Regions from separate parts of the Pseudoxanthomonas indica genome, predicted to be linked through region 2. Evidence: predicted binding sites of a transcription regulator. Region 2 holds the regulator's gene; the other holds the start of a gene.
The links. The regulator FliA, encoded in region 2, starts transcription of late flagellar genes. The targets are predictions, from matches to a motif close to TAAAGTTTNNCNNNCNNNGGCCGATAA.

Region 1 (4,210 bases), on a different contig from region 2:
GGCGACGTGCTGGGCGCTTCGATCAACTACAAGTTCTGATCGCACGCGGTACAGGCAACAACAAAAAACCCCGCTCCGGCGGGGTTTTTTCTTGCTTCGGCTGCGCCGCTGACGGCGACGACTTACCCCGCCGTCGCCATCCCGACTTCGTCCAGCTGGATCTCCACCCGGTTGCGGCCCTTGTTCTTGGCCACGTATAGCGCCTCATCGGCCAGGCGAATCAGATCGCCGAAGATCGCATGCCGGCGCCGGGTGAATGCGATGCCCAGGCTGACGGTGACGCGGAACTGCGGGTCGCCCTGGAACTCCAGCGCCATCACCTGCTGACGGATGCGTTCGGCCAACCGCTGCGCCAGTTCCGGGGTGGTATTGCGCAGCACCAGCATGAACTCCTCGCCACCCAAGCGGACGAACAGGTCGTCGCCACGGATGCAGCTGCGCACCACGTCGGAGAATCGCTGCAGCACCTGATCGCCGGTGTCGTGGCCGTGCACGTCATTGACCGCCTTGAAGTGATCCAGATCCAGCGCAATCACCGCCAGCCCGCTGTCATTGGCCACCGGCACGTCCTGCGCCTGCAGCTCGCTGTCCAGCCCCCGGCGGTTGAGCGCGCCGGTGAGCGGGTCGACCAGCGCGCTCTGGCGCAGCGCTTCGGCCGCGCGGAAGCTGGCCAGCATCAACATGCAGAAGTTGAGCATGAACCAGATCGACAGATCCGCGTTGACCCAGGAGGGATTGGGGCCATAGCGACCGGTCAGCGCCTGCAGCAGGTCGCGGCCGTACAGCCACAGCAGCGCCACGCAGGCCAGCATCATCAGCCGCGCCGGCACATGATCCGGGCGCGCGCGCAGGTTGCGCAGCTGCCAGAGCATGATCAGCAGCACCACCACTTCCACGGCGCTCATGGCCGCGCCCTGGGCGTCATTGGCCGCATCGGACCACCAGCCCAGCATCGACAGGCCGCAGGCGAGCGGCAGCAGCATCTGCTCGGCCAGGGTCAGCGTGCGCTGCTGCACGAACTGGATGACCGACCACGCCAGCCCGGCCAGACCGGCACAGGCCAGCATTCCGCCGGCATTGGCCACCGCCGAGGCGAACACCGACTCGCCTTCGCGCGCCAGCGTCTGCGCGGTGCCGTCGAGCATCGCCGCGCCCAGCGAATAGATGAAATGGGCCACGCCCCAGGTCGCGATGCCACGCACGCCGCGCGAAACCCGCGAGACGTAGAAGAACAGGCCCAGCAGGACACCCGCCAACGCGCAGTCAGTCAGCAGCAGGTGGTAGAAATCGGTCGTCATCGTGCCGGCATGCCTTGGCCAGGAGCTCCATGTCAGCATTCAAACGCAGAATGCGGCGGAATCCGGCTAAACCTAGCGTCGTGAGGGCGCGCAGACCGTGACGGAAGTCGCCGGCCGGGCCAATGTCAGTCGAATAACGCGACCCGGTTGCGGCCTGCATGCTTGGCCGCGTACAGCGCCTCGTCGGCACTGCGCATCAAATCGGCGAAGGTCTGCTCCGGGTCGCGGCGCGTGGCCACGCCCAGGCTGACAGTGACCCGCACCGGCCGGCCGCTGCTGGGGGTGAACTCCATCTTCTGCACCAGCGCGCGCACGCGCTCGGCCAGGCGCCGCGCCGCTTCCATCCCGCCCTCGGTGATCACGATGGCGAATTCTTCGCCGCCCATGCGCGCAAATAGTGCGTCATCACGCAGGTTGGCGCGCACCAGATCGCTGAAGCGCTGCAGCACGCGATCGCCGGTGTCGTGGCCGTGGAAATCGTTGATGGCCTTGAAGTGATCCAGATCGATGGCGATCACGCTCAGGCCCGCTTCGCGGCGCTCCGGCAAGGTGGCCAGTTCGGCATTCAGGCCGCGCCGGTTGAGCGCACCGGTGAGCGGATCGAACATCGCACTGAGCTTGAGCGATTCGGCGGCGCGGAAACTGCTGAGCATCAGCATGCAGAAATTGAGCATGAACCAGATCGACAGGTCCACGTTGACCCAGATTTCGTCGAAACCGAACTGGCTCAGCGACCAGCCGGGTATCACGCTGCCGTAAAGGATCGCCAGCAGCACGCAGCCGACCATCATCATCCGTGCGGGCAAGCGGTAGGGATCTTCATGCAGATCGCGCAGATGCCAGCACATCCACACCAGCACCAGCAGCTCCACCAGGTTCAACGCCACGCTCTGCGCGTTCCAGTTGCCGCCCAGCAGCCAGGTCGCCAGCGGGATGGCCCCGGCCAGGAAAATGATCGCGAACTCGGCGCGATGCAGCGGGCGCCGGCGCACGAACAACACGATCGCCCAGCCCAGCCCGGCCATGCCCAGGCACAGGATGATCGAGCCGATGTGTGCGGTGGCGCGGGCGGCGGCGGGCAGTCCGCTTTCTTCGGCCATGCTGGTGCCGGCGTCGAAGATCGTCGCCCCCAGCGTGTAGACCAGATGCGCGCTGCCCCAGGTCAGGATCCCCTGTACCTGCCGCGACAGCCGCGCCACGTACCAGAACAGTACGAACAGCACGACGGCCAGCAGGCAATCACTCAGCAGCGTCAGCAGTACCGAGGCGCTCATGGGCCGCGGTTTCCCCCTTGGCGGTTCCCGAATCCGGGATATCGGCCGCAGACCTTCCAGCTTGAGGCCCGCGCGTCTCTCCCACGCGCGGCTCGTGGCCGGAAGGCGTTACGCCGGGCCGGCGCGGCAGGACCGGCCCCGGCGCGCGGCTTACTCGCCCAGGGTCAGCAACGAAGCATTGCCACCGGCCGCGGTGGTGTTGACGGTCACCGTCTTCTCGGTGGCAAAGCGCGGCAGATAGTGCGGGCCGCCGGCCTTGGGACCGGTGCCGGACAGGCCCTGACCACCGAAGGGCTGCACCCCGACCACCGCGCCAATCTGGTTGCGGTTGACGTAGACATTGCCCACCTTCACCCGCGCGGCGATGCGATCCACGGTCTCATCGATGCGCGAATGCACGCCCAGGGTCAGGCCGTAGCCGGTGGCGTTGATCGCGTCGATCACCTGATCCAGCTGGTCGGCCTTCCAGCGCACCACATGCAGGGCCGGTCCGAAGATTTCCTTCTGCAGCTGATCCAGCGACTTCAGCTCCCACGCGCGCGGGGCGAAGAAGGTGCCATGTGCAGCGGCCTCGCCGATCGGCGCCTGCTTGATCAGGCGTGCCTCGCTGGCCATGCGCGCGGCGTGGTCTTCCAGCATCTTCAGCGCATCGGCGTCGATCACCGGGCCCACATCGGTGGACAGCAGGCCCGGGTCGCCGATGACCAGCTCGTCCATCGCACCGGCCAGCATGGTCATGACCTTGTCGGCGATGTCGTCCTGCACGAACAGCACGCGCGCGGCCGAACAACGCTGTCCGGCCGAAGTGAAGGCCGAGCCAATCGCATCCTTGACCAGCTGCTCCGGCAGCGCCGAGGAGTCGGCGATGAAGGCATTCTGGCCACCGGTTTCGGCAATCAGCACGCCGATGGCAGCATCGCGGGCGGCCAGCGCACGGTTGATCGCACGCGCGGTGTCGGTGGAACCGGTAAAGGCCACGCCGGCCACGCGCGGGTCGCGGGTCAGGGCGGCGCCGACGGTGGCGCCGTCGCCGGGCAGGAACTGCAGCACGCCTTCGGGAATGCCGGCTTCGTGCAGCAGCTTCACGGCGGCGTGGCCAATCAGGTTGGTCTGCTCGGCAGGCTTGGCGATCACGCTGTTGCCCGCGGCCAGCGCGGCGCTGACCTGGCCGAGGAAAATCGCCAACGGGAAATTCCACGGGCTGATGCAGACGAATACGCCGCGCCCGTGCAATTGCAGTTCGTTGGATTCACCGGTGGGACCGGGCAGCTTCTCCGCCGCGCCAAACTGCGCGCGCGCCTGCGCGGCGTAGTAGCGCAGGAAGTCGACCGCCTCGCGCACTTCGGCCACGCCGTCGGGCAGGGTCTTGCCGGCCTCCTTCACGCACAGGGCGATGTACTCGGGCATGCGCTGCTCCAGCAGCGTCGCCGCATGCTCCAGGATCGCCGCCCGGCTGGCGGCCGGCGTGCGGTCCCAGGCCGGTTGCGCGTTGACCGCGTTCTGCAGCGCCTTGTCGACCACGGCGCTGTCGGCCGGTTGCCATTGACCCACGATCTGGCGACGGTCGGCCGGGTTGCTCACGTCCTGCGCGGCGCTGGCGATGACCGCGCCCGGCACCAGCGGCGCCGCGCGCCACGG
Region 2 (4,210 bases):
TGAAAGCCTGCGCGGTGACCGCAAGGGCGCCGATGCGCGTGATGGCGAATCGCTGTACGCCGGTATTCCGTCGCCGGAGCCGTTGGGTGGATACGAGCAGGAAGACGATTTTGTGTTGCCTGCCAGCGAGCCGGCGAAGTTCGAGATCAAGCCGGACTCGTTTGCTGCGCGGTTGGCGGCGAGTTTGCCGGCGGTGCCGGGCGTGAATGGCACGGCGCGTGCGGTTGCCGCGGTGACTGCGGATGATGTGGCGAAGGCTGAGGCGATTCTGGCTTCGTCTTCCCCTCATCCCAACCTTCTCCCGCAAGCGGGAGAAGGAGCCGCAGCATCGGCTGCGGATGTTTCCCAGGCAACGACGACGGTTGCGGCTGCGACGGTTGCAACGGCTACTGCCCCGGCGGTTGCACTGGTTACCGACAACGATCCGATCCGCGCCCGCGAGAACGATGAGCAGCTGGCCGCCATGCGCGCCGAGCTGGCCGCGATGCGCGGCATGATCGAAGACGAGATGCACCGCCTGACCGACGAGCGCCTGAAGGGTTCTCCGGTGCGTTCGCAGGCGATGGAACTGCTGGAAGACTACGGTTTCGATGCCGGCATCACCCGCGACGTGGCGCTGCAGATTCCCGCCGACACCGAACTGCATCGCGGCCGTGGCCTGATGCTGGGCCTGCTGTCGAAGAAGCTGCCCGTCATGGCGCAGGATCCGCTGCTCACTGGCGGCGTGATCGCCCTGGTCGGCCCGACCGGCGCCGGCAAGACCACCACCATCGCCAAGCTGGCCGCGGCGTTCGCCGAAGCCAACAGCCCGCGCGACGTGGCGCTGGTCACCACCGACACCGTGCGCGTGGGTGGCCGCGAACAGTTGCACAGCTACGGTCGCCAGCTCGGCATCGCCGTATACGAAGCCGACAGCGACATCAAGCTGGCGCAGGTGCTGGAGCGCCTGGCCGACTACAAGCTGGTGCTGATCGACACCGCCGGCCTGGGCCAGCGCGACCGCAACCTGGTCGGCCAGCTCAACTGGCTGCGCGCGGCCGGACAGATCCACACCCTGCTGGTGCTGCCGGCCAACTCCCACTACGCCGATCTGGATGAAGTGGTGCGCCGCTTCAGCGCCGTGCGCCCCAAGGGCGTGGTGCTGACCAAGGTCGATGAAACCGGTCGCCTGGGCAGCCCGCTGTCGGTGATCGTCGACCACCAGTTGCCGATGGCCTGGATCACCGACGGTCAGCGCGTGCCGGAAGACCTGCACCGCGCCAACGCCGCCAACCTTGTACTGCGTCTTGACCAATTGCGTCGCGAAGCCGACGAAGCCATCCCCGCGGAGAACATCCATGTCGCATGAGTCCCACCTGTTGCAGACCAATCCGCGCAACACGCCGCCGATGGCCGGCGCGTTCCATCCGGTGCGGGTCATTGCGATCACCGGTGGCAAGGGTGGTGTGGGCAAGACCAACGTGTCGGTCAACCTGGCCGCTTCGCTGGCCGAGATGGGCAAGCGCACCCTGCTGATGGACGCCGACCTGGGCCTGGCCAATGTCGACGTGCTGCTGGGCCTGACCCCCAAGTTCACCCTGGCCGATCTGGTCGCGCATCGCTGCCAGTTGGAGGACGTGCTGCTGGGAGGCCCGGATGGCCTGCTGATCGTCCCGGCCTCGTCGGGTTTCCGGCACATGGCCGAGCTGTCCTCGGCCGAGCACGTCGGCCTGGTCAATGTGTTCTCGGAACTGCAGCGCCAGCTGGACGTGATGGTGGTGGATACCGCCGCCGGCATCACCGACAGCGTGCTGACCTTCTGCCAGGCCGCGCAGGACACCGTGGTGGTGGTCTGCGATGAGCCGGCCTCGATCACCGATGCCTACGCCTTGATCAAGGTGCTCTCGCGCGAACGCGGCGTCGATCGCGTGCACGTGATCGCCAATATGGTCCGCGACCCCAACGAGGGCCGCAAGTTGTACGAAAAACTGGCGCGGGTGTGCGAACGCTTCCTCGGCGACGTGGCCCTGCACTACATGGGCGCGGTGCCGCAGGACGACTGGCTGCGCCGCGCCGTGCAGCGCCAGCAGGCGGTGGTGAAGGCCTATCCGGGCAGCCCGTCGGCCCGCGCCATCAACGAAATCGCGCGCCTGGCCGCCCGTTGGCAGCCGCCGACCGCCGCGCGCGGCAATGTCGAATTCTTCGTCGAACGCATGATCAACCGGAGCGTGCCTGCATGAATACCGGTGCTGCCGCCCAATACCGTGCCGTGCAGAAAAGCGCGGCCACCGATGCCGTCACCGTGCATGCGGACCTGGTACGGCGCATCGCCCATCACCTGGCCGCACGCCTGCCGGCCAGCGTGGAGGTCGATGATCTGATCCAGGCCGGCATGATCGGTCTGATTGAAGCCTCGCGCAGCTACGACGCCGAACAGGGCGCCTCGTTCGAGACCTTCGCCTCGATCCGCATCCGCGGCTCGATGATCGATGAAATCCGCCGCGGCGACTGGGTGCCGCGTTCGGTGCACCGGCGCGCCCGCCAGGCCGCCTCCACCGTGCGCGAAATCGAACAGCGCACCGGCCGCGCCGCCATCGCCACCGAAGTCGCCTCGGCGATGGAGATGCCGTTGCCGGAATACCTGCGCCTGCTGGAAGACGCCGCGCGTGGCCAGGTGTTGAGCCTGGAATCGCACGTCGAAGACCATGGCGAACCGCAGACCCATGTCACCGGTGGCCCCAGCCCGCAGCAGAACCTGGAGCGCGGCGAGTTCCGCACCCAGCTGGTCAAGGCCATCGGCCAACTGCCCGAGCGCGAGCAGCTGGTGCTGTCCATGTACTACGAGCAGGAATTGAACCTGAAGGAAATCGGCGCCGTGCTGGGGGTCAGCGAGTCGCGGGTCTGCCAGATCCACGGCCAGGCCATGCTGCGCCTGCGCGGCCGGCTGGACGTGTACGAAAAGGTCGACGCCGGCATCGAGGACGATTGAGGGCCGCTTTCACCCCCTCACTAAACTTCTCCGGATCCCCGCCGATATCCGTTCCGAACCACCCTGCCCAATAGCATTGCCCCGGAGTACCGAGTGACCGCCAACAAGAACATGCGAATCCTGATCGTGGACGACTTCTCGACGATGCGCCGCATCATCAAGAACCTGCTCAACGATCTGGGTTACACCAACACCGCCGAGGCCGACGACGGTTCGACCGCCATCCAGGCGCTGGCGCAGGGCAACTTCGAATTCGTGGTCACCGACTGGAACATGCCCGGCATGACCGGCATCGACCTGCTCAAGGCGATCCGCGCCGATGACCGCTTCAAGCACCTGCCGGTGCTGATGGTCACCGCCGAGGCCAAGCGCGAACAGATCATCGAGGCCGCGCAGAACGGCGTGAACGGCTACATCATCAAACCGTTCACCGCGCAGACCCTGGAAGAGAAGCTGGGCAAGATCTTCGAGCGCCTGGGAGCGGCTGCCTGATGGCCGCAGTCATTGATGCTTCCAGCGCCCGCGCGGCGCTGGTGGAAAAACTCCAGCACGCGCTGGATGCCCTGCAGGAAGGCGATGAAGCCGGCTGGCGCCGCGAACTGGATGCGATTGCCGCCTGGCGCACGCAGCCGATGATGCAGGGCCTGGGCCGGCTGGCCCGCGAACTGGCGCAGACGCTGGGCGAACTGCCGCCCACCCATGACAGCCATGGTCTGGACGACGCCTGCGCGCGCCTGGATCACGTGGTCGAAATGACCGAACAGGCCAGCCACAAGACCCTCGACCTGGCCGAGCAATGCCGCGGCCTGGCCGATCAGCTCAAGGCCAGCCCGCTCAGCGCCGAACAGACGCAGCTGGTGGATGGCATCCGCAGCGGCCTGTCGGAAATGGCGCTGGCGCAGAGCTACCAGGACCTCACCGGGCAGATCATCCGTCGCGTCGCCGGCATCGTCCGCCGCGTGCACGAAGGTTTTGGCGCACTCGGCCTGCCGCCGCCGGAAAAGAAGGACAACGCCCTGTCCGGCCCGGCCGTCAACGGACTGGACAAGAACGCGTACTCGCAGGATGACGCGGATGATCTGTTGTCGGGTCTTGGCCTGTAAGAGAAGCACGCATGTCCGCCGTCACCCCCGAAATCGCCGCCGACTTCCTGATTGAAGCGCAGGAGATCCTGGATCGCCTGGGCGAGCAGCTGGTGACGCTGGAACAGGATCCCGCCGACAAGCAGCAGCTCAACGCGGT

Region 1: the regulator FliA is predicted to act here: its motif matches at 2,611-2,637, upstream of B5X78_RS10175 (GGDEF domain-containing protein).

The regions. Positions count from the first base shown of each region.
Region 1 covers NZ_FUZV01000001.1:2,215,808-2,220,017, forward strand. Annotated here, with positions in the region: gene B5X78_RS10165 (outer membrane protein transport protein) at 1-39, shown strand, start outside; gene B5X78_RS10170 (GGDEF domain-containing protein) at 123-1,298, opposite strand; gene B5X78_RS10175 (GGDEF domain-containing protein) at 1,424-2,572, opposite strand; gene putA (bifunctional proline dehydrogenase/L-glutamate gamma-semialdehyde dehydrogenase PutA) at 2,723-4,210, opposite strand, start outside.
Region 2 covers NZ_FUZV01000002.1:1,317,280-1,321,489, reverse strand. Annotated here, with positions in the region: gene flhF (flagellar biosynthesis GTPase FlhF) at 1-1,348, shown strand, start outside; gene B5X78_RS16755 (MinD/ParA family protein) at 1,389-2,219, shown strand; gene B5X78_RS16750 (RNA polymerase sigma factor FliA) at 2,216-2,968, shown strand; gene B5X78_RS16745 (chemotaxis response regulator CheY) at 3,080-3,460, shown strand; gene B5X78_RS16740 (protein phosphatase CheZ) at 3,460-4,071, shown strand; gene B5X78_RS16735 (chemotaxis protein CheA) at 4,083-4,210, shown strand, end outside.